Regions from separate parts of the Pseudoalteromonas sp. SWYJ118 genome, predicted to be linked through region 1. Evidence: predicted binding sites of a transcription regulator. Region 1 holds the regulator's gene; each other region holds the start of a gene.
The links. Region 1 encodes sigma-54, which starts transcription at its own class of promoters, with help from an activator protein. Its sites were predicted from a motif close to GTTGGCACGNNNNTNGNNT; they were not measured.
Positions count from the first base shown of each region.

Region 2: I6F48_RS13635 (hemerythrin domain-containing protein) is a predicted target of sigma-54. The motif match lies at 4,490-4,508, and genes of this name have one in related genera.
Region 3: fliS (flagellar export chaperone FliS) is a predicted target of sigma-54. The motif match lies at 3,902-3,920, and genes of this name have one in related genera.

Region 1 covers NZ_JADYXC010000001.1:104,419-115,064, forward strand. The annotation lists gene rapZ (RNase adapter RapZ) at 1-290, opposite strand, end outside; gene ptsN (PTS IIA-like nitrogen regulatory protein PtsN) at 309-761, opposite strand; gene hpf (ribosome hibernation promoting factor) at 766-1,053, opposite strand; gene I6F48_RS00550 (RNA polymerase factor sigma-54) at 1,080-2,579, opposite strand; gene lptB (LPS export ABC transporter ATP-binding protein) at 2,649-3,374, opposite strand; gene lptA (lipopolysaccharide transport periplasmic protein LptA) at 3,371-3,916, opposite strand; gene lptC (LPS export ABC transporter periplasmic protein LptC) at 3,906-4,460, opposite strand; gene kdsC (3-deoxy-manno-octulosonate-8-phosphatase KdsC) at 4,457-5,008, opposite strand; gene I6F48_RS00575 (KpsF/GutQ family sugar-phosphate isomerase) at 5,009-5,980, opposite strand; gene I6F48_RS00580 (calcium/sodium antiporter) at 5,984-6,952, opposite strand; gene I6F48_RS00585 (ATP-binding cassette domain-containing protein) at 7,208-8,023, shown strand; gene mlaE (lipid asymmetry maintenance ABC transporter permease subunit MlaE) at 8,023-8,802, shown strand; gene mlaD (outer membrane lipid asymmetry maintenance protein MlaD) at 8,816-9,364, shown strand; gene I6F48_RS00600 (MlaC/ttg2D family ABC transporter substrate-binding protein) at 9,370-10,050, shown strand; gene I6F48_RS00605 (STAS domain-containing protein) at 10,043-10,336, shown strand; gene I6F48_RS00610 (BolA family protein) at 10,342-10,599, shown strand; gene murA (UDP-N-acetylglucosamine 1-carboxyvinyltransferase) at 10,613-10,646, shown strand, end outside.
Region 2 covers NZ_JADYXC010000014.1:67,720-75,069, reverse strand. The annotation lists gene I6F48_RS13660 (RluA family pseudouridine synthase) at 1-1,247, shown strand, start outside; gene I6F48_RS13655 (tetratricopeptide repeat-containing diguanylate cyclase) at 1,426-3,345, shown strand; gene I6F48_RS13650 (DUF6500 family protein) at 3,382-3,600, opposite strand; gene I6F48_RS13645 (hypothetical protein) at 3,630-3,884, opposite strand; gene I6F48_RS13640 (hypothetical protein) at 3,945-4,199, opposite strand; gene I6F48_RS13635 (hemerythrin domain-containing protein) at 4,548-4,973, shown strand; gene I6F48_RS13630 (plasma-membrane proton-efflux P-type ATPase) at 5,091-7,350, opposite strand, start outside.
Region 3 covers NZ_JADYXC010000001.1:461,501-468,850, reverse strand. The annotation lists gene I6F48_RS02180 (sigma-54-dependent transcriptional regulator) at 1-13, opposite strand, end outside; gene I6F48_RS02175 (sensor histidine kinase) at 10-1,122, opposite strand; gene I6F48_RS02170 (DNA-3-methyladenine glycosylase I) at 1,255-1,851, shown strand; gene I6F48_RS02165 (sigma-54 dependent transcriptional regulator) at 2,137-3,573, opposite strand; gene fliS (flagellar export chaperone FliS) at 4,018-4,419, shown strand; gene I6F48_RS02155 (hypothetical protein) at 4,428-4,727, shown strand; gene fliD (flagellar filament capping protein FliD) at 4,872-6,302, opposite strand; gene I6F48_RS02145 (flagellar protein FlaG) at 6,363-6,782, opposite strand; gene I6F48_RS02140 (flagellin) at 6,933-7,328, opposite strand.

The DNA of each region.
Region 1 (10,646 bases):
GAAAAACGTTTGATCAATGTTTGATCGTCGCTATCTAAATAAAATAACGTAGGTTTTGCAAAGCCAGGCAAGTATTCAAGAATATCGTTAAATTCATCTTGTTGTTTAGGGATGTTACGCACATCAATGCTAACAGCAATTTTATCATAGCTATCAGACACACTGCGAACTAATGAAGGAAGCAAGTTAACTGGAATATTATCTACGCAATAATAACCTAAATCTTCTACAACGCGTAAAGCAACCGACTTTCCAGAACCAGAACGGCCGCTTATGATAATTAACTCCATTTAACACCCTTTATAAAACTATGATTGATTGACAATAACTTGGTAAAGCTCAGTATCTGATTTTGCACTGCGTAACTGTTTACAAAAATCTTTGTTGTTTAGTTTATCAGCAATGGTTGCTAGAGTCTTTAAGTGCTGCTGGTTATCGCCATCTGGTACGATGAGTGCGACGAAAATATCAACAGGGCGATTATCGATCGCATCAAAATTTATTGGAGTTTCGCTAACGAGTACTAAAGCCAAAGGCTCTTCTGCACCGCTCATTCTTCCATGAGGAATGGCAATGCCACGCCCTATACCTGTACTACCCAATTTTTCTCTGCTCATTAAAGCATTAAGAATATCTTGTTGCGGTAAATACGGAAGTTTGTCGTGAGCAAGTTCGCTAATGAACTCTAAAATTCTTTTTTTGCTATTAAAAAGGACCGCAGCTTTGCTGCAGTCCTGGCATATAAGTGAGCTTAATTTCATCATATTAGTGTCGAGCAAGCTTCTCTTTGTGTTTAATTACTTGTCGATCGAGCTTGTCGATCAACGAGTCAATGGCGGCATACATATCTTGATGTTCTGTAGAGGCAAATAGCTCAGCACCGCTTACGTGTATGGTGGCTTCTGCTTTTTGATTTAATTTTTCTACATCGAGAATGACATGAACATTATTAATATGATCAGAGTGTCTTTCTAGCTTCGCAAATTTGGTATTAATATAGTCTCTTAGTGAATCGGTTAATTCTACGTGACGACCAGTTAAGTTTAGTTGCATAAGCATTACCCTCTTTTTTTTGCGTCTTAAATCAAACTTTTACGCTGATTTGACGGTGGAATAGCCAGAGATTCGCGGTATTTTGCGATTGTACGTCTCGCTACTTTAATTCCTTGCTCAGCCAATATATCCGCTATTTTGCTATCACTCAATGGTTTTGCTGAGTTTTCTGCTGCGATTAATTTTCGGATAAGCGCACGGATTGCTGTAGATGAACATTCACCACCGTTTTCGGTGCTTACATGGCTTGAGAAAAAATATTTAAGCTCAAATATACCACGGGGTGTGTGCATATACTTTTGGGTTGTTACGCGCGAAATTGTTGATTCGTGCATTTCTACCATTTCAGCAACATCATTTAAAACCATTGGTTTCATGGCTTCAGGACCGTGTTCAAAAAAGCCTTGTTGTTGCTTAACAATACAATTTGTCACTTTTAATAGCGTGTCGTTTCTACTTTCTAAGCTTTTAATAAACCATTTAGCTTCTTGTAAATGCGAGCGAATAAACTGGCTGTCACCACTGGATTTTACAGTGCGAGACATTGCCGCGTATTGGCTATTAACACGAATTTTAGGCATGCTGTCTGGGTTTAACTCAACAACCCAGCGGCCTTTAATTTTTTTAACTGACACATCAGGAATAACATACTCAGATTCTTCTCTTACAATAGTATCTGCAGGTTTAGGGCTAAGAGTATGTATTAATGTCATTACTTCCTTAAGCTCTTCTTCTTTGAGCTTAGTTTTCTTCATTAATGTACGATAGTCACGAGCAGCTAATAAATCAATATGCTCGGTTAAAATCATTTTTGTTTCATTAATGTAAGGTGTTTCTTTATCAAACTGGTTAAGCTGAATACACAAACACTCTTGTAAACTACGTGCAGCAATACCAACAGGATCAAACAGTTGGATGCGTTTTAATACAGCTTCAATTTCATCAAGTTCGACTTCGTTATCATCTTCGTTTTCTTGATTAAAGCTTTCTAAAATCTCTTCGCAGCTTAGTGTTAAAATACCTGAATCATCGACGGCTTCTACAATAGCAATAGCAATAGCTTCGTCTGTAGGGCTAAATGGCGTTAGTTGTAACTGCCACATTAAATACTCATGGAGCGTTTCAGTAGAGGCGCCTTGGTATATTGATTCGTCTTCAGGCATCGGACCCGATGATGCTGCTGGGGCGGCACTCATGTACTCATCCCAACTAACATCCATAGCCATGTCGTCACTTAGCGTGTCTTTTGCAAGTGCTTCACCACTATCTTGTTCGTATTCGCTTGGAGCATCATCGGCAGATGCGCTAACAGTTATGTCATCTGTATCTGCTTTTTGCTCGTTTTTACCTGCAGCGTCTTCTGAATAGTCTGCTTCTTCAACCTCTAATAGCGGGTTGCTGTCGAGAGCTTCTTGTATTTCTTGCTGGAGATCCAATGTACTGAGTTGCAACAAACGAATAGCTTGTTGCAGCTGTGGAGTCATTGTAAGTTGCTGGCCCATGCGCAGCTGTAGTGATTGCCTCATGTATCTCTAACAATCCTTTTATGTTGTTATAATTAATACTAGCAGATGCTTAAAGACATGGCGTAAATGTTACAGCCTAAATTGCTCGCCTAAGTAAACATCGCGTACTGTTTTATCATTTAATACGTGTTCTGGAGTACCTGATGCAATCAGCTCCCCATGAGAAACAATGTAGGCTTTTTCACAAACATCAAGGGTTTCTCTTACGTTATGATCGGTAATTAATACACCAATCCCACGATTTTTAAGATGTTCTATTATTTTCTTTATGTCTAATACCGAAATCGGGTCAACACCTGCAAATGGTTCATCCAGTAATATAAATTTAGGATCTGCTGCCAGCGCACGTGCTATTTCAACACGACGACGTTCGCCACCCGACAATGCCATACCTTGGCTATCACGAATGTGTTGTATGCTAAATTCATCTAATAATTTATCGAGAGTGTCTTCTCTAGCTTGTTTATTTAACTCTTTGCGCGTTTCTAAAATGGCCATTAAGTTTTGATAAACAGTCAGCTTTCTGAATATTGAAGACTCTTGCGGTAAGTAGCCAATGCCTAATCTAGCACGACTATGCATAGGTAAAAGAGTAATATCGTTATCGTCTATCGATATTTTACCTTTGTCGCTAGGTACAAGTCCTACTATCATATAAAACGTGGTAGTTTTACCTGCGCCGTTAGGGCCAAGTAAGCCAACAATACTGCCAGCTTTGACTTCAAGGCCGACGTTTTTTACAACTTCACGGCCTTTATAGCTCTTTGCTAATAGCTCTGCTTTTAATGTGCTCATGGTTGACCTTTGTCGCTTTTTTTACTTTTTTTAGTCTCGATTGGTACTAAAATTGTGTGAACGCGGTCAGTTGAGTTTTCATCTTTTTCGGCACTGATTAGCTGCTGCTCTATATCGTAGGTAATGCTTTTAGCATTTATTTTTTGTCCCGCTTGCGATACTTGTGCATTACCAACAAGCGTTAAAAAACGCTTAGATACATCATAACGTACTTCGTCAGCACTGGCGCTCATAGTCGTGCCATCTGATTGCTTTTCTTCAAAGTGCGCAGGGCTACCTGTAGCAATTAATAATTGTTTATTATCGCCAAGTTCATCGCGTTTATGTACTTCTAAGCGGTCGGCTGTGATACGGCGGTTACCGTGAATAATTTCAACGTTTTTCTCAAAAATCCCGACATTAGCTTTTAATTGACCTTCTTGCTTATCGGCGCTTATTGAAATTTGATTTGCAGCCGGTTGCGTGTTTTGCTCTGCAGCACTACTATTAAACGCTAGTATAAGTGTAGGAATAATAAGTGATTTTAATATTTTATTGGTCATAATATATGGTTCGCGTATGGTTAATTAGTTTTATCACTTCGGTTTTTAAGTCGGCTTCTAGGCCTTTACCAGTGATTTTTAAATTGGGTCCAGTGATGATAACGGGTTGCTCCGAACGCATTGTTAATAGCTTTATATCTACCTGAATATTATCAGCATTGATTTTGTCTATCATGGCGTTATCGGTTAAGTTTTTGGCAACCACATTGCCTTCTAAAATTAATTGTTTGTCTTCGTATAATGTTGCTTCGTCTGCATTTATTTGCCACGTTTGCTTTTCGTTATATAAAGTAAAAATAGGTTTTTCAAAAAACGTAAAACCTAATTGTTGATATAGCTCCATTTTAGCCGCAGTGACTTTGTGGCTAATTTTACCTTGTTCGTCATAGGCTGTTTGTTTGAGTTCTATGGCTATGTAATCAGGCTTGGCAATAACTTCAGGCTCAGTCTGAGGCACAATATTTGTTTGTGTAAAATAAGGGTACCAAAGCCAAACCATACAGCTAATGAATAAAACGCTTAATATTATGCGCGCTGCATTCATGAACTAGTGCCTTGTGTAGTCAATGCTTTACCATTTTCAAGCATAAGTAAGTCGGTGAGCTCTCTTACTGCACCAAAGCCGCCAGGCATTTGCGTTACATAGTGTGATAAACGTTTAATAAGTGGATGGGCATCATTTACTGCAACAGCAAAGCCGACTAATTCCATAACGGGCATGTCAGGACCATCATCACCGATATAAGCAATTTGTTCATCGCTAAGGTTGAGTTTGTCTTTTAGCTCTTGATAGGCAATGAGCTTATTTTCTTGGCCTTGATAAATATGCTGTACGGTTAAGCTGCTCATACGTTGTTGCACTATTTGTGAATGACGACCAGTAATTACAGCCACTTCAAAGCCACTGTTTATAAGCGCTTTAATGCCAAAACCATCTTTTGTATTAAATGCTTTTAGCTCTTCACCTTGATTACCAAGGTAAATACGGCCATCAGAAAATACACCATCAATATCGCATATAAGTAGTTTTACTTTTTTAGCGCGTGCTTTTGCATCATCGCTCAGCGGTTGATAGAGTTCTTCAAATTGCATTTATAATACTCCTGCTTTTAATAGGTCTTGCATGTTTAATGCGCCAATAGGTTGGTTTTTCTCATTGACGACGATTAAGCCATTTATACGTTTGTGTTCCATAATATTAAGCGCTTCAGCAGCCAAAATATCTTGCGTAGCCGTAGTGCATGACTTAGTCATAACAACATCTATTTGTGTTGTATGAATATCAATTCTTTGCTCTAAAATACGACGCAAATCGCCATCGGTAAATAATCCCACGAGCTGCTGATTTTCATCAACAATGGCTGTCATACCTAAACCTTTAGCAGACATTTCAATGAGGGCGTCTTTAACTGTTTGTGAAACGCTAATAATAGGTGTATTTGCGCCGCTGTGCATAACATCTTTTAAAGTAAGTAATAAACGCTTGCCTAAACTACCACCTGGGTGAGATAGCGCGAAGTCATCAGCTGTAAACCCGCGAGCTTCTAATAATGCAACTGCCATGGCATCGCCCATCGCAAGCGTTGCAGTGGTACTTGATGTAGGAGCTAGACCCAATGAACAGGCTTCTTTTTCTACTTTAATGCACACATGCACATTAGCAAGGGTCGCCATGGTTGATTGCGTATTGCCAGTCATCGATATCATTTTGGCACCAAGTCGTTTTAAAACAGGAATGATATTTAAAACTTCGCTGGTCTCACCTGAATTAGAAATAAGCATAACCACGTCATTTTTAGTGATCATACCTAAATCACCATGACTTGCTTCACCAGGGTGAACAAAAAATGCTGGACTGCCAGTGCTTGCAAGGGTTGCTGCTATTTTATTGCCAATATGACCTGATTTACCCATACCAATGACAATAATACGGCCTTCACAGTCGTACATTAATTGGCATGCGTTATGAAAATTCTCATCTACATATTGTGCAATATCACTAAGTGCTTGGCGCTCAACATCTAAAACGCGAAGGCCTTGTTCAATAAAATTTAGCGTTGCCATTATTTACCCTACTTGACTAAAAATATACCCTTGGTAACCCAAAAACGCTATTAGCAATAAGCCGCCTTCTACTCTATTGATACGTTGGGTGCCTCTAAAGTTCAATGACATAATAATTAGGGCAAGTGTTGCACCAATCATAATTAATACGTCTCGACTTACTAATGACGGGTCAATTGCAGAAGGGTTGATAATACCAGCCAGTGGTAATACAGCTAGAATATTAAATATGTTTGAGCCAACAATATTACCTAGTGCTAAATCGTCTTCATTTTTAAGTACACCCGCAATAGAAGCGGCAAGTTCTGGCAAGCTAGTACCAATGGCAATAATTGTTAAACCAATGACTAGGTCGCTTAAGCCAAAGTATTTAGCAATATCGACAGCTGAACCTATTAAAAAATGAGAACTAACAGGTAGGAGTATCATGCCGACTACTAACCAAAATACGGCCTTTTTTGTAGGTACATTGCTAGGTACGTCGTCGCAGGCTTCTGAGACAAATGGGTCATCTTGGTTTTTTGCACGCATAGATACAATAATTAACCCACCGATGAATACGATAAAGCCAACTAAAAGCGCAACACCTTCATTAAATGAAAAGTAGTTATCTGAAAACACATACCAAGTAACTAAAGATACGAGCATCACCAATGGCATTTCGCGTTTTAACGTACTAGATGAAACTGAAAGAGGGCGAAATAAAGCCGTGATACCTAACACAAGTAAAATATTTGTAATATTAGAGCCAACAGCATTACCAACGGCTGTGTCTGTTTTGTTAGCCAGTGCAGCAGATGCCGAAACCATCATTTCGGGTGCTGAAGAACCCATTGCTACAACGGTCAAACCAACAATAAGTGTAGGCACTCCAAAGTTTTTAGCAAGAGCCGCAGCGCCATAAACAAACCTGTCTGCACTCCAAACAAGAGCTGCAAAACCAAGAATTAAAATAACAAACGAGGTAACCATTGTGTTAAGCCAGTTATACAAAATACAGATGGCGCGAATAGTAACAAAAGCCAAGATGAAAGTATAAATAAAAGAGTAAGGTCAACTAGGTGGCAACATTGCTTTAAAACAGCTAATTTAAAAATTTAAGCCGGGGTTAAGCTGTTTTGAGCGAGTCTTATAATCCTTTTTATGGGTGTATTACAAAATCTTACGAATTGTTTTTTCCATCTTTGACAAAAAAGCTTTAAAATAGGTGCACTAGTGAACATTTTTATGGAGAGCGACTTGTCGCAATCAATAGTAGAAGTCAAGGATGTTAGCTTTTCGAGAGGCAATAGAACCATATATAAAAATATGAGTTTTAGCGTTCCTAAAGGTAAAATTACTGCGATCATGGGGCCAAGCGGAATTGGCAAAACCACTATGTTGCGTTTAATTGGTGGTCAGCTTAAACCAGATTCAGGTGATATTTTATTTGAAGGTGGCAGCATCCCTAAAATGTCTCGCAAAGAGCTATACGAAGCACGTACTAAAATGAGCATGCTTTTTCAAAGTGGTGCGTTGTTTACTGATATGTCGGTATTTGACAATATTGCGTTTCCTATAAGAGAGCACACAAAGCTAAGTGAAGACCTTATTCGATTAGTTGTATTAATGAAATTACAAGCGGTTGGACTGCGTGGCGCTAAAGATTTAATGCCCTCTGAGTTATCGGGTGGTATGGCAAGGCGTGCTGCACTTGCGCGCGCTATAGCGCTTGATCCTGAGCTAATCATGTACGATGAACCATTTGCAGGGCAAGATCCTATTTCAATGGGCGTATTGGTTAAGCTAATTAAGTCGCTTAACGAAGTATTGGGTTTATCGTCTTTAATTGTGACGCACGATGTGACGGAGGTAATGAGTATTGCCGATCACGTTATAATTATCGCCGATCAAGGGGTAATTGGTTGTGGTACTCCTGATGAAATGCGCAATCATGAATCTCCTTTAGTTCAACAGTTTTTAAAAGGCTTGTCGGATGGTCCAGTACCATTTCATTTTCCGGCTCAAGCTTATGCAGATGAACTGCTTGGAGAAAAAGCATAATGTTGGATTTATTTCAAAAGCTAGGGCATAAAACGCTAGGACGTTTTGCGGCTCTTGGCCGTTCGGCTTATATGCTGTTTAGTGCGCTAGCGCATGTTCCTAATTTTAAAAAAGGCACACCGTTACTTGTTCGCCAACTTTATATGGTCGGTTCGCAATCGTTGCTGATTATTATGGTGTCGGGTTTGTTTATCGGCATGGTGTTGGCTTTACAGGGCTACACCGTATTAGTTGGTTATGGCGCTGAGGATAGTTTAGGGCCGTTAGTGGCACTGAGTTTATTGCGAGAACTGGGCCCGGTTGTTACTGCATTACTATTCGCAGGACGTGCAGGTAGCGCATTGACTGCTGAAATTGGCTTAATGAAAGCAACAGAGCAACTTTCATCACTTGAGATGATGGCAATCGACCCGCTAAAACGAATTATTGCACCGCGCTTTTGGGCTGGCTTTATAAGCATGCCATTGCTTGCCTTAATATTTTCAGCCGTAGCAATCATAGGCGCTCACTTAGTGGGTGTAGATTGGCTGGGAGTTGATACAGGTAGCTTTTGGTCAATCATGCAATCACAAGTATCGTTTCAGCAAGACATACTAAACGGTATTATTAAGAGTTTTGTATTTGCCATAGTGGTGACCTGGATTGCACTTTATAAAGGATATGATTGTGTGCCGACCTCTGAAGGGATCAGCAAAGCAACCACCGAAACGGTTGTTCATTCGTCATTAGCAGTTTTAGGTTTTGACTTTATTTTGACAGCGGTAATGTTTACCAGCTAATAGGGTATAGATAATGAATTCACGGAAATTAGAAATTTTAGTTGGTTTTTTTGTAGCACTTGGCATTTTAGCGTTTGCGATGCTTGCACTTAAAGTTGCCAATTCAGGTATTAGTGGCTCTGGCGAAACATATACGCTTAATGCCAAGTTTGAAAACATAGGCTCGTTAAAAGCACGTGCACCTGTAAAAGTAGGTGGTGTTGTAATTGGTCGTGTTGAATCAATTTATGTTCACCCACAAGAGTTTTTACCAGTGGTAAATATGACCATTGATGCGCAGTACTTATGTCGTTTTTCAGACACAAGCTCAATCTCTATTTTAACGTCGGGTATTTTAGGTGAGCAGTACTTAGGTATTCACCCTGTAATTTCTCCAGATTCGGCTAAACAACGTTGTTTAGGCGAAACAGTGACTGAAAACAAGCAAGATGAAGCAATTGACGATTTGTTTGGTGTGGAAAGTAAAGCACTAGGTGATGGCGATTCAATTACTGATACTAAGTCTGCCATTGTACTTGAAGAATTAATCGGGCAGTTTTTATTCAACCAAGGTAGTGAGTAATTATTATGTTGAAAAAGTTTTTAGCTATTGTAGCAATTGGCACAATGACGCTAACTCAAAGCGTAAGTGCAGCAGATGTTAAATTGGTTGATCCAAATAAAATGGTACGCCAAGTTGCCGATAATACATTTGCACGTATTAAAAAAGATCAGCCATTAATTGTTAAAAATCAAGAGCATCTTCGCGTAATCGTTGAAGATGAATTAATGCCTTATATCGACTACAAATATGCAGCACTTCGCGTACTAGGTAGTGAAGTATCTAAAGTACGTGCAATTACCGACGAAGCTGAAAAAGCCAAAGCAATTAAAGAAATTCAACGCTTTATTGGTGTTTTTAGAGAGTACTTAGTTGCTACTTATGCAGGTGTATTCACTCAATATACAAACCAAAAAGTTGAGTTTGGTGCAGAACAAGCATTTAAAGGCAAAGATGTCGTTGTCGTTAAAACTAAAATTATTGAAGATGGTAAACCTGATATCAGAATCGATTTTAAAGTACGCGAAGACCGTGACGGTGAATGGCGCGCGTACGATATGATTGCTGAAGGTATTAGTTTACTAGATGCAAAACAAAGTGAGCTACAAGGTATTTTGCGTCAGCAAGGTATTGATAATGTAAGTAACCTTTTAGAGCAAAAGAGTCAGCTACCAGTTCAGTTTAGAGGCAGTAACTCGAATGACTAAATTGGCAATAAGCCAAGTTGATGGACAACATTTTCGAGTAAACGGTGAGCTTACTCGAAATTCAATTGGCGATGAACAGCTTCTGAACAACAAGCTATTAACCAAGCATAAAATCATCTATTTCGACCTAAGTGGTGTATCTAGGGTTGACACAGCGGGCTTAGCTTGGTTAATTCACTCTTTTGCAGAATTAAAGCAGCAAGGCATTCGCCTTGAATTGCAAAACCTACCTGAGCAATTGCAAAATTTAATGCAACTGGGTCAGGTTACAACCCTATTTGAGTGAGAGTTATGGAAACTAGCCAAGTCGAAACATTATTACGCGAAGAACTTCAATTAGCTGAAGTACATGTAAAAGCCAATGGTAGTCATTATGAAGTTGTTGCAGTAGGTGAATGCTTTGACGGTTTAAGCCGAGTTAAAAAGCAGCAGCTAGTTTATGGCCCATTAATGAATACAATTTCAGATGGCACAATTCACGCAGTATCTATTCGTGCATTTACTCCTGTAGAGTGGAAGCGTGAACAAAAATTTATTTTACCGCAATAAATAGGGCCTCTTAATGGATCAATTTGTAATTCAAGGTGGTACTTCAC
Region 2 (7,350 bases), on a different contig from region 1:
TTGATGATGCAACACAGAGTTACCAGCAAGCACTATTAGCCCAACAGGCAGTAATGCAAGCCGGTCGCCAGCAACGAAAAATACAACGTACCGAAGGCGAATTAGAGCTTAGCGAAAGTGATTTTGAGCAGTTAAAAAATAAGCTTGCAGGGCAAAGTATCGTAGAAAAAAAGCAACTGCTGGCACTTAAAGCCTATTGGCAAAATATAATCGAGTCACTGCAGCAAACACACATCAATATTTCTGATGAAATTGCTCATTTAAAAAAGCGCCGTAAAACGCTTTCTAAAAGCTTACAAAAAAAGTTGTTTGCGCAGTACAAATTTTTAAATGCAAATGGTGAAACTACAGACTTAAATGCCATATTTGCAGCATTACCTGAGCACACTCCTCCTTCGGGGGCTGGCGATTGTGCAGCGCCTAAATTATTACAATACGCCTATAAACATGACTTAAAGCCACTTGCTATGGCTGAATTTTGGTGGGGAGCTGCGCCAAAATCAGCAATTAGGCAGCATAAAAACTACTACCCTTCTTGTTATAGTAAATGCCAACCAATACTTGGGCACATGCTAAAGGGTTTAGATGTTGAAGATAACCCGCTACTTATCAACCCAGCTCAGGGTAAAGATCTAAGTATTGTTTATAAAGATGACGATTTACTTGTGGTAAATAAGCCCGCTGAGTTTTTATCTGTGCCTGGCGTTAATATTGATGACTCAGTTTATATGCGAATCAAAACGCAGTTTCCAGAGGCATCAGGCCCGCTAATTGTACACAGATTAGATATGTCGACTTCTGGGTTATTGATGATTGCACTTAATAAACGCGTGCACAAAGCACTGCAAAAGCAGTTTATTGAACGCACCATAGATAAACGTTATGTCGCATTAGTTAATGGTAACGTAGCTGAGGATAGCGGAGTAATTGATTTACCTTTAGTGCTCGACTTTGATGATAAACCGCGCCAAATGGTGTGTTACACACACGGTAAGCCATCACTTACTACCTGGCAGGTTTTAGAGCGTAACAACAATATTACCCGATTACAGTTATACCCTAAAACAGGGCGAACTCATCAATTAAGAGTCCATTGTGCGCACAGCTTAGGTTTAAACATGCCAATTATAGGCGACACACATTACGGGCAAAAAGCCGATAGATTACATTTACATGCAGAATACTTAGCATTTACTCACCCAATTACGGATAAACGATTAGAGTTTGAAGTAGCCGCAGATTTTTAATAAAAACACATAGCTACAACCACTATATTATACAATGTGTTGGTTTTTATTAATTAAATTGATATCGTTTATGGTCTTTCTATTCAATGATGAGTATAAAAAAACGGTACAAACCCAAGTTTATTAAGTAATGTTAATAAGTACTTCAATAATAAAAATAAGTCAGCAAAGGATTAACATGACTAACAATACACAAATAAAGGTTTTAGGTAATACTTTGTGGGCTAAGTATATTGTTCTCATTTTATTTTTACTTTTAAGTAAGCTTTCCTCAGCTAACGGCGACTCATTAAGTGCAACTTTACACGCACTAGACTTTGACACGACTCAAGTCCTGATCAATAACATAAAACTAAATGAATTAGACTATCTTCAAAATGAAGACAAGCTCACTCAAGCGTTTAAAATAAGCAAAGAGCAAAATTGGAAAAAACTTCATCTAGAAGCGGCCGCTTTGTATGCGGAGTTACTTTTTAGACAAGAAAAATACGAAGCGTTAAACACACACTTATCCTATTACTTAAAGAACAAAGAGTTACCAAATCAAAAAAGTGTATATTTATTATTTCTCGAATCACAACTCAAGTCTCTAGCAAGGGAGGCGAACCCAACTCCAGCACACACGCTAGCCACCAAATTAGAAGAGAGCTTGCAACAGCATTCAACTAAAGAAAAAATCATTATTTTACGAGCACTTGCTTACTATTACACCGATACAGATGCATTGAAAAAGACCCTAAATGTTGCACTAGAGGGGCTAGAATTAGCATTAAAAGATGACGATTCAGCATCTCAAGGGTACTTTTTTAGAAAAATAGCCGATGCATATAATTATCTAAACGAAAAAGACAAAGCCATATATTATGCAAAAAAAGCGGTTGCGGCCTATGAGCAAACACAAGATGGGCTTTTTACTGCAAAAGCATACTGGAGCTTAGGCAATGTATTGCTTGAAGTAGAAAAACCTAAAGATGCCTTAATATACCTAGATAAAGCATTGCTCTATTTTAAAAAAGTTAATATGCAAAAAGGCTTAACCTTTGCTCAGTACTCAATTGCCAATATTGAGTACTTACAAGCAAACTACGATAAAGCTTTAACTTTAACTAAAGAAAACATTGAGCTTGCTCGTTCTGCAGGTGTATACGACATGCAACTCGCATCGCTCATTTTGTTAGCTGACATATATATAAAACAAGATTTAATCGAGAGAGCAAATGAAGCAAACGATGAGGTGTTTTTAAAATTAGATAAATTCAGCCGCAGTATTTATAAAGCCGATTTTTTAAGTAAACGCTATGAGCTAAAGCGACGCCTTAACTACACTGACGAGGCTTTTGAAGCAATTGAACAAAAGCTCCTTTATACAAAAAAACACTACGAAGCAACTAGTGAAAATAATATAAAAACACTACAGGTGCAGTTTGAAGTAAAAGAAAAAGAAGAAAAAATACAGCAACTAGAGTACGCAAAAGACATTAGTGAACTACAAGCTAAAGAAGAGTACCAACAAAAAATAATTTGGCGACTCAGCGCTGCTATTGCATTTATTTTAGTGATTGCTTCATTATTTTTATTTTATCGGCAAGCCCGACAACGTCAAAAATATCACGATATTTCATTAACAGATTATCTAACAAATTGCCCTAATCGCAGAGGAATAATGCGCGCAGCAGAAGCAAAGCTTGGTGAAGGTAAAATGACGATAGCAATTGTTGACTTAGACTACTTTAAAAAAGTTAACGACCATTTTGGTCACGATGTTGGAGATTTAGTTCTTATTGCCTTTGCAAAAGCTGCAAAAGAAACACTATGTAATGATCATCAGTTTGGTCGTTACGGCGGCGAAGAATGGTTATTTGCACTAAATACGGTTGATGAACGAATAATTCGCGATATATTTGACCAGCTCGCCATTAGCTTCGCCAAGCATTGCAGTAATATAGAAGACTTTCCTAGTGATACAAAAATCACCTTTAGTGCAGGGGCCTCTGTAAGTGGCCCTTTAAAAAGCACACTAGATGTTCTTATTAAACATGCAGATAAATTACTTTATAAAGCAAAAGAAAACGGAAGAAACCAAGTCGTTGTTGATTAAATAAACACAGCTAAAAGTATTGGCTCATTTACTTGACTAAAGCCCATCTAAGATCATTTTTTTGATGGTCTTTGCTTTTACAAAATGATCTAATTTATGGGTGTGTATCCACCAAGTAGCAGCTTCCATAAGTAGCGCTGGGTCGTCGTTTTTATTAGCAAAAAATGCATAAAAAGAAAGCCCTACATTTTCGCCTTTAACTGCTATTTTTTTATCGCATACGGTAATTATTTTTGCTCTTAGTTCTTCCCTCATACATACCTTATTTAATTATATTTTTACTATTAAAATACGCCATTTAAAACGCTAACGATTAGCTGTAAAAGGCTTCTATCAACCAAGCCATGATTCTCAAGCTCTTTATTAGGCGTATTTACTTTTGCAGCTTTGCATTCATTATCTAATATCTCATTTTTACGTGTATCGGTTTCGTATGCAATATCTGCTTGTTCCATACATTTTGCCGAGCCTGCGTAAGGCTGTGCCGCACAAGCGCTTAGTAATAAAAAAAGTGGAATTGCTATCAATAATTGCTTCATAACTAATCCTATTTTTACGTAACTTATTTACTTTAGACTATAGCTGCAAGTTAGCCGTATTTACTTTTCTACCTCCATTACAAAAAATTCAAAAAAGAACGTACCTATAGCATCAAAAAAAGTGTCGTTTTTTTCATCCTTTTTAATTTGTGCGCTAATGCATTGATTATAAACTTCTGAGCTTGTTTGAGCGCCATTTCGATCAACCGTTTCGGCCTCTTCAATGCATAAGTTAGGGTCAGAACGTGGGGCTGTACTACATGCACTTAATAAAGCGCACAGCAATAATGCGGCGATGGGGCTTTTTGTGTTCATCCTTAAACTATCCTATTAAGTTAACGTGCTACCTGCATTTATACCGATTGGTATTATATGTGGGAGTAATACATATAGATTGTACCTAAATAATGTTGCGACTTTATCACTGCAATAAAATAAACAACCAGTAAATATTTGTAAGGTTCTGTAGGGATTTATACTCACTTCTATAATTGAACTACGTAAAAGCCTGAAATTATTGCATTCATATCACTGTAAAATTTACAGTGATAGCAGCCCAAAAATAAAAAATCAAAATAAAAGCAATAAAATACATCAACTTAATATTTGGCATTTAGTTTGCTAGTTAGTGACATAAGCAAATAAATTGTAAAAGGATTAGTTATGAATATTTTTGAAGCACTACGTCATGACCATGACAAACAACGAGAATTGGTAGATGCGCTTATTCAAACGCACGGCGACACAGAGCAGCGCCACACGCTAATGGACGAGCTAAAAACAGAACTAGAACAACACGCAAAGTTTGAAGAACGTTACTTTTACAACCCACTTATGTTTGATGACTTAACTCATGAAAAAGCGCGCCACAGCGTAGCTGAACATCACGAAATTGATGAATTAATTGAACAACTTGAAGATACCGAAATGAGCTCGTCTGCATGGTTAGTTGCAGCTAAAAAACTGCATCATTTAGTACATCATCATTTAAGTGAAGAAGAACACGAAGTATTTCAATTAGCGGGTAAAGCACTAACCGAAGGGCAAAAACAAAGCTTGGCAAAGCAGTATAATGATGCAATGCACTAATACTTTTTATTTGTGAGTAACTTTACTCACAAATAATTGAACCACCTTATATACACTCCCTTGTGTACTATTGGTTATAAGCCACTTGGCTTATAACCATTTTTTTAAGCCTATATGCTAACTCTTCTCTAGTAAGGGTGCTTCTGTCGGATCAAAAATTCGATACGCCACTAGCTTTAAACCATCGTTAATAAAAAACCACACCAAAGCATATGCCCACACAGCAAGTGCCCATCCCCATCCTAGTGGGGTCATAAACACACCATAAACAGCAATAAGTGTTGCTATAACTTGCGTGCCAAATACGGCGACCATTAATATAGCAGACGGTTTAATAGACCAAAATGGACCTCGGGTACGCGCTAAAAATATAGTCAAATGCCCTGCTACAGAAAGTAATAAGTACATTAATGTTTGAAGATGAGGACGGTCGAGTTCAAATACTTTATCTCCTAAGTAAAATAAACCAAAGGCTGCAATTGGCCCTACAATTCCCAGCACAGATGCAATACCTAAAACGAGCCGCATATTCCATGTCTCGGGCTTATTTTGATAATGCACATTGTCGTATGCAATAGACAAAATGGCGGCATCGTTAAGTAAAGCAAGCATTACAATCATGACTGCTGTTAACGGATAAAAGTTAAAAATTAATATCGCCATTGTCATAAAGAGTAGTACGCGCAGTGTTTCAGCAACCCTGTAAATAGCGTAACTGTTCATGCGTTGAAATATTTTTCGGCTTTCTTTAACTGCATCAATAATAACCGACAAGCCATCGGTCATTAACACAATTGATGCTGCTGAACGCGCTGCATCTGTAGCACCCGATACAGCAATGCCACAGTCAGCTTTTTTAAGTGCTGGCGCATCATTTACGCCATCTCCTGTCATGCCAACAATGTGCCCTCTATGCTGAAGCACATCAATAATATGGTATTTATGCTCAGGGAATACTTGTGCGAATCCGTCAGCACTCTCGATAGAATCATCTAACTGTGTGGCTTGATGATACTCAGTTGCACCAAATCCACTAGCATCAAGAATGTTTGTCCCTAAACCCAGTTTACTTGCAGTTTCGCGCGCAATGGCCACTTGGTCGCCCGTGACCATTTTAACACTCATACCCATTTCTTTTGCATCGGCAATGGTTTGTATTGCTTCTTCACGCGGTGGATCAAAAAGTGGCAATACGCCTATAAATTGCCATTTACCTTGCTCGTCTGTTTTAGCAACCGCTAAAGAGCGAAACCCACGTGCTGCAAATTCATCTATTGATGCCTCAACTTGAGTTTTAACTGCCTCAATATTAGCCGACAAAGCTAAAATAACCTGCGGTGCACCTTTGGTCACTTTAAATGTTTTGCCATCATCATTTTTAACGATTGCTTCAGTACGTTTGCTCACAGGATCAAATGGCTGAAAATGCTCTATATGATAAGAATCTAGATGCTGCTCAGCTTTTACACTTTGTAATACTGCTAAGTCAATCGGATCGTTATTTTCTGAGCGAGATGCTAATGCCGCGTACAATATAACTTGCTCAGCAGAGCCTTTATTTATTGAGTTTTCGATATAAAACGGGTCACCCAACGTTAATAGGTTTTGTGTCAATGTGCCGGTTTTATCAGAACAAAGAATATCAACACCCGCTAGCTCTTCAATTGCAGCTAAACGTGTTACAACCACTTGCTTTTTAGCCAATAAACGAGCGCCTACAGCCATAGTAACTGATAGCACTGTTGGCATTGCAACTGGTATTGCAGCAACAGTTAATACGAGTGCAAACTGTAATGTGGTGATCATTGGATCATCGCGAAACAAAGCAACAATAACTATAAGCAGTACTAAAGCCGCAGCAAGCATTATTAAATAATTACCAATTTTAAGCACTGCACGCTGAAAATGACTTGCGGTTCGCTCCCCTTGCACTAACTGTGCTGTTTTACCAAAAAAGGTATTAGCGCCGGTTGCGTATACTATTGCCTCTATTTCACCTTGGCGAATAATAGAGCCCGAATAAACAGTTTCACCCGCCGACTTTACAACCGGTAACGACTCACCCGTAAGTGATGATTGATCTACTTCTACTGAATCACCATCGAGCAAACGCGCATCTGCAGGCACTATATCGCCCATCCGCATTCTAATAACATCACCTGGTACAAGCTCGCTGGCATTTAAATTTTGCCATTGAGTATCGCGGCGTACTCTCGCCTTATTTGCTAATTTTGCTTTTAATGCAGCAATTGCATTGCCCGCTTGGTGCTCTTCCCAAAAGCCAACCAATACGTTGGACAACAATAATACAAGAATAATAAAAAAATCAGCCCAGTGCTTAGCAAGCGCAGATAAAATAATAGCAGCCTCGATCATC
Region 3 (7,350 bases), 360 kb from region 1:
TAGTGTTACTCATAATGATCCCTCTAATTTAGATGTTGCCTTAATAGGCAGTAACAAGCTAAAGCAGGCACCACCCTGCGTATTATTGGTCACATCAACACGGCCTTGGTGCGCACTAGCCACCGAACTCACTACAGCAAGTCCTAAACCTGTGCCCTGACTTTTTGTAGTAAAAAATGGTTCAAAAATTTTATCGCTTTGGCTTAAATCAACACCTGGGCCATTGTCGCTCACACTAATACGAACCATATCTAAATCTTTTAAATCTCTTTGTGCGCTAATTTTTACTTTTGCACCGCCGCCAATAACTTGAATACTATTGTGCACAAGATTTTGAATAGCACTGGCCAATGCCGTTTTATTACCGACTATTTGTATATCTGGCTCTGGTAAGCTTACATCCAGCTCACTTTCATTAAGTGCGACCATCGCATCAGCGCCCGCTTTAACTTCTGTTAAAAGCTGCTGCATTGAAACTTGCTCAACAACTTGCTGATCGCCACTTTTAGCAAATAACAGCATGTCGTTTACTTGAGTTTCTAAATCTTTTAAACGCGACATTAACTTTGTTTGAAAGTTATCGCGAGATGCTTCGGGTAAGCGCTTAGACCCTAAATTAGCAGCGTACAGCATAGCGGCTGAGAGCGGCGTACGGACTTGATGCGCCAGTGACGCAACCATTTTACCCAGCGCGCTTAATCGCTGCATATGTGCAACACGTTTTTGTAAACGGCGAGTTTCGGTTAAATCCGTCATTAAAATAAGTTGCCCAGGCTCTGGTGCTAAAGCAGTAATATCAAGTTTTATTAGGCGCCCGTCTTTTAAAGACACTTCGTGACCATCATCTTGATGTGGCCTAAAAGAGCGCTGAATAACATTAAACCAGCGTTCGCCTTCAAGTGGCTCGCCAAGCATATCAATCGCTATTTGATTCGCTTTTGCAATCAACCCTTTGCCATCAAGTACAACCACGCCTGCTGGCATGGTATCAACCAAATGCGAAAGCCAACTTGCTTGCTTGCGCAGATCGCTTAATTCACCAATGTACTCCTCTTGAAGTAAACATGGGTTATACTGATTTGCAGAAAAAAACTGTGGTTTTAGCACGCTAGCAAGGGCCATAATCAAATCTCGAATTGATGTAGATACATGTCTAAATGCACGATTTATACCAAAATTTATTTACATACTTATCATTAAGTTACATCAATAATTTGAGCGACATAAAAATGACGCACGCAAAAAGGAATAATAATGAGTGAGCAAATAAAGTGCCGTTGCCCGTGGCTCGACACCACTAAACCCGACTACGTTATTTACCATGATGAAGAATGGGGCGTCCCCCTTTATGATGATACAAAGCTGTTTGAATTTATCACTCTTGAATCCGCGCAAGCCGGCTTAAGCTGGTACACAATTTTAAAAAAGCGCAGCGGTTACAAAAAAGCATTTGCTAATTTTGATGTAAAAAAAGTAGCCCAATTCACACAGGATGACATTGAGAGACTAATGCTTAATGAGGGTATTGTGCGCAATCGCTTAAAAATTGCGGCAACTGTTAACAACGCTAAACGCTTTATAGAAATACAAAAAGAATTTGGAAGTTTTAGTAACTACCAATGGCAGTTTGTGGGTAATAAACCGATTATAAGTAATTTAAATAACGTTGAGGACTACCCAGCAATTACAGAGGCATCAACTGCATTTGCGAAAGATTTAAAAAAACGGGGTTTTAAGTTTTTAGGACCAACCACGGTTTATGCCCATATGCAGGCCTGCGGTATGGTTAACGATCACAGTAATGATTGTTTTAGAAAAGAAGAAATTATTGAGGCTTTTAGTAGTAAGTGATTAAAAGCCATAAAAGTAATTTGTTCACAAAGAGGTTAAGAGACGCTGCGCTATAGAGAAGTAACGCGTAAGTTGGCTATGGTTTCTCATTTATCCTCGTTTTTCACGCGAGCAGTCTAGCGTCTACAACAAAAGTAAAAACCGTGTAGGTGCGAATTTACTTCGCGCTCTTGCTAATATTTTTTAAGTAAAGTGCGGTATAAAACCGCACCTACAAAACGAGGGGTTATTTATCTACTGTGTTTGGCCAATTTATAACTAAACACTGACAGCTGCTTTTAAACCTTAATCTCTTGAAAGATTATACTTTTTCATTTTCTCAACGAGTGTGGTTCTGCGAACACCCAATATCTCTGCAGCGCGAGCCACAACGTAATCATAGCGCTCTAACGCTTGGGTTATTAAGCTTATTTCGAGCTCGGCTAAATAATCTTTAAGTTCAATGCCATCATCAGGCAACAGCCCACTACCCGTTTGGCTAAACTCAGCATCTGGCTCAGTTTCGTAATCGCTAAAACCGGTGCTAAATATATCGTTAAAGGCGTCTTTTTCCATTAACTCTTCAGGGTATTCAGGCTCGTAGGCTTCAACTTCAATGTAACGATATTTATTAGGTAAATCGGGAATATCAACCACTTTCTCAGGAAACATAATAACCATTCGTTCCACTAAGTTAGCAAGCTCACGAATATTACCAGGCCAAGCATGTTCTTTTAAGCTCTCAACTGCGCGCTCGGTAAACTTAGCGGTAGAACCTGTTTGGTCGTTAACTCGGCGCATTAACTCCTTTAAAAGCAGCGGTATATCATCAGCACGTTCACTCAGCGATGGGTTTTCGATAGGAAATACATTTAAGCGGTAATATAAATCTTCCCTAAAACTGCCCTCTTCAATCATTGTTTCAAGATTACGATGCGTGGCCGCAATAACGCGTACATCAGCCTGAATGGCCTTTGTACCACCAACACGCTCGTAGCTGCGTTCTTGCAATACTCGCAGCAACTTAACTTGCATTTGCAGTGGCATATCGCCTATTTCATCTAAAAATAGCGTTCCACCTTGAGCTAGTTCAAACCGCCCTTTACGAGCCGATATAGCACCAGTGAACGCGCCTTTTTCGTGGCCAAATAGTTCACTTTCGAGCAGCTCAGCCGGTATAGCACCACAGTTAACTGGTACAAACGGTCCATTAATACGCTTTGAAAGCAAGTGTACATTACGGGCAACCACTTCTTTGCCTGTGCCTGATTCGCCTAAAATTAAAACATTAGCGTCGGTTTTTGCCACTTGTTCAATTAAAAAGCGAACATCTTTTACGGCCTCTGTTTCACCAACAAGTCCATCAAAAATTTTATGTGGTTTAGTATGCTTATGCTCGTTTGGCAGCATACGCTGATACTGCTGGCAATCGTGAAGTAACTGAGTTGTCACTTCGTGATTAAATGGCTCGCAAATAAGCCCCACCACATTAGCTATACTTAATAGTGGTTTTAGCGTTTCGCCAATTAATAAAAACGGTAATGTTGGATAGCGTTTAATTAAGCTTTCGTGGTCAAGTGATTGCAACGCTCCTAAAATAATCATGCATTCTTGCTGCTGATATTTTTTGCATTCTTGTTCAAAGCAGTCTTCGCTTAATAGTTCAGCAGCTTCACCAATAAAGCCAAGTGAAGCATTTAATCCTATTGCGCGGTTGTTATTATTATCTAAAATCAAGATCATATTTAGCGAGCCGTACTTTCACTAATTTGTATAATTAGTTAAATTGTAAGCCAGTTCAGCATGGATGCAAGTGATAGCGGCAGTTTTTTGACATAAACGCCAAAAAACAGACGGGTTAGTTAAGTCAATCATACTTAATGGTTAATCATTAAGTATGGGTTATAGTTTTAACTTAGTTATTACTTAGCCATTACCTAGCTATTACTTAACTGTAACTTAGCCCTAAAAATTAATTTACTCGGCAATAAAAATGCTATTGTTAGTAAATAAACTCAATTATAAATTTAAGTTGAAGTTACAAATGCCGATATATAGATAAGTGAAAATGCTTGGCATTAATATTGCTTTGTTTTTATAAAAGTATAAAAGCTTTATTAGATTTTTATATAAGTTTTTATATTAGCTTTCACATAATTTTATCGTTTTAAATTTTAGGATTTTCCCATGGCTCATGTCTCAGTAAAAAAATACAGTCAAGTTCGTGCTAGCAGCATTGCCGAAATGGCACCTTACGAACAAATAAACCTTATATTCAGTAATATTATTGGTCGTTTAGCTGCAACAAAGGGCTTTATTGAGCGCAAAGAAATAGCAAAAAAAGGTGAAAATATTTCAGCATGTATTTTGTTATTTGGTGCACTGCAAGATGCACTTAATTTAGAAGTAGAACAAGACCCTAGTATTTCTAACAATTTATTGGCACTTTACGATTACTGCCAACGTCGCTTAACGCAAGCTAACCTACATAACGATATTGAAGCAATTACTGAAGTATCAAGTATAGTTAAAGAAATTAAAGAAGGTTGGGATAATATCCCACTAGATCAACGCAACCCTGCGGTTTAATTTTAATTATGGATTCGCAAACACCAATAAGCCATGCTGAGCAGATACAAGCATTACTTAGTAACATTGAAGTGTTGGTAAATGATAATAATGCAGACGAAGCTCAGCCTCTTTTAGACACTTTAAATACTAAACTAAAGCAATGGTGCGAAAGCAGCGGCGGCCCAAGTGCAGAGCAATTAGAATTAATTCAGCTTCGTATCAACACTATTTTAGTAACAGCGAATGGTGCAAAAAACGAATCTTCTAAAGCTATTATTAAACATAAAAAGTCAGGAAAGGCGATAAAAGCTTATAAAGCCATCTAGTGAATAGGTTTAATAAACTACCTTTATTCAAACTAAATACATGGCTATATCTTACTATTTGAATCAAAGAGCAATACACAAAAAAAACCGCTAAGTTTAAACTTAGCGGTTTTTTATTAAATCTATAATATTCTTACTCAGCTATTAATTTGATTGCCTAACTACGCCTGGCATGTTCTCTAATTGAGCTTGGACATAGCTGCTGGTGTTATTAAGGCTCGCCACCAATAAATCCATCGCATTATATTGAGAATATAAACGAGCTGATAACGACTCCATTTTACTTGTTAAACTTTCTCTTTGATCATCTAAATCATCTAACTGATTTGTTTTACTATCAATTCTGTTTTGGATAATACCGTCAGAATCTGTATAAAAACTAACTAAATCATCAAACGACTGTGCAAAGCCATCATCATTACTACCAACAAAAAATTGCTGTACTAAACTAACATCGGATTTAATTTGATCATTCAATGTGTCACTATCCAAGCTAAGCACACCATACCGGTCAGTTGTTACTCCTAATTGTGAAAGTGATAACGAACTCCCTCCTACATTTACTGAATCTGTTATTGTATCTCGCAGTTTAGACATTACACCACGTAATAATGAGTCCCCAGCCATTACGCCAACGCCATCTTCACCTGACGCACCTAAGGTGTTACTAAGCTCTAACAACTCGTTGTAACTACTGATAAAACTATTTAAACCTGTTTTAATATTATTATTGTTCTCAGTAACTGATATGTCGCTTATGTCGTCATCGATGTCATGCAGTTTCTTAACATTAATGTCAACACCATCAATAACATTGCTAAACTCATTAGTATTACTTGATACAGTCAACGCACCATCAATTGTTATCTGTGCATTTTGTGCAGCGTTTACTTCAGTTAGATTAGTAGTATGGTTAGCTGGATCTGCATCTGATACGTCATAAGCTAATCGAGATAATCCGCCAGTATCAGTATTATTACCGTCATCGTCTTGTACGGAAATTGTAATTGCGTTGTCTTCACCGGTTTCTTTACTTGTAAGTACTAAATGCTGACCTGTATCACTCGTGACTATAGTGGCCACAACTGAATCATTACTATCATTGTCAGTAAAAGGGCCGTTATTAATTTGGTCTCGTAAATCTTCTAACGTGTTTGTAGCCGATAAAACCGTAGAAAAACTATTTGTGCCAGAGCCTATCGTGATTACACCCGCACCTATAGCCTCGTCTGCAGCAAACGCAGGGGAAGATAACTTATGAGCTTGTGCTAATGCGTCTACTTTTACGTTATAGCTTCCAGGCTGCGCGTTTTCATCTGCGCTAATAGAGATAAAGTCATCAGTACCTGATGTACTACGCTGCTGGTATTTATCACTATCCCCCAAAGCTTCCATTGAGGTTTGCACTTTTTCGAGCGCTGACTTAAGTGCGCCAACAGCTGAAATATCTGTTGTTAAATTAGCTTCTTTAGTATTTAAACGAGCTTCAGCAGGTGCTTGTTCAGCATTAACTAATGCATCAACAATATCTGATACGGCTAAACCTGAGCCTAAGCCATTAAACGAAATAGACATACTTCACCTCTTAAATACTCAAAAATAAACTAACTTATTATTAGTGATTGGAACTACTCACTAAACCGTTTGATCAATCAAAATACCTGCCGATTCAGATAATTTAGACACTAAACTTAACACTTCCTCAGAAGGATATTGTTTAATGACTTCACCACTGTTTTTATCAAGAACTTTAATTACATCGCGGCCTGAATCTTCATCAACTTTAAATTGTAAACTTCGGTTCATTTCGCCCATAAAGTCCTGCAATTGTTGCGCCATCTCTTCTAACTGTTCACGCTCTAAAGGCTGCTTTTCCGTAGGGTTTATATCGTATTGGTTTTTCTGTAATTGCTGTTGATTTTGTTTATCCACTTGATTTACATCATCAACAGCTCGTTCGGTTAAAGAGTGAACAACCTGTCCTACCTGCTTGTCATTTCCAGCGGTTAGATTAGATAACGTTGTAACCTCTGCATTTGAAGTAATTGTATTCATAACAGATTCCTATGTGTATTTAATTAAACCAACAATAGCTTAATTTTAGCCCTTGAACCATAAAAGGAGGTAGCTAAAGCCACCTCCTTTTATTGTAAAACTAATACTGACTTTATGTACTAGCTAACCATTAAGCTAACGCTTGACTTATTAACCTAATAAGCTAAGTGCTGTTTGTGGCAACTGATTTGCTTGCGACAAGATTGATGTACCTGCTTGTTGCAATATCTGGTTCTTCGTCATCTCAGCGGTTTCTGTTGCGAAGTCAGTATCTTGAATTCGACTACGTGATGCAGACACGTTCTCAGAAATATTCGCTAAGTTACTTATTGTATGGTCAAAACGGTTTTGAACCGCACCTAAGCTCGCTCGTTGTGAGTCGATGTTTGCAATCGCGTTATCGATAATTGCTAACGCATCTTGTGAGCCTTTCTGGCTTGTAATATCAACGTCAGCAACATCATTTAGCTTACTTGTTACATCAGTTACACCAGCGGCTAAAGACGCATCGCTTGCTTTAGCACTAAATGTTTCTGAGGAATTCAACTGAACAGCACCTGATACTCTA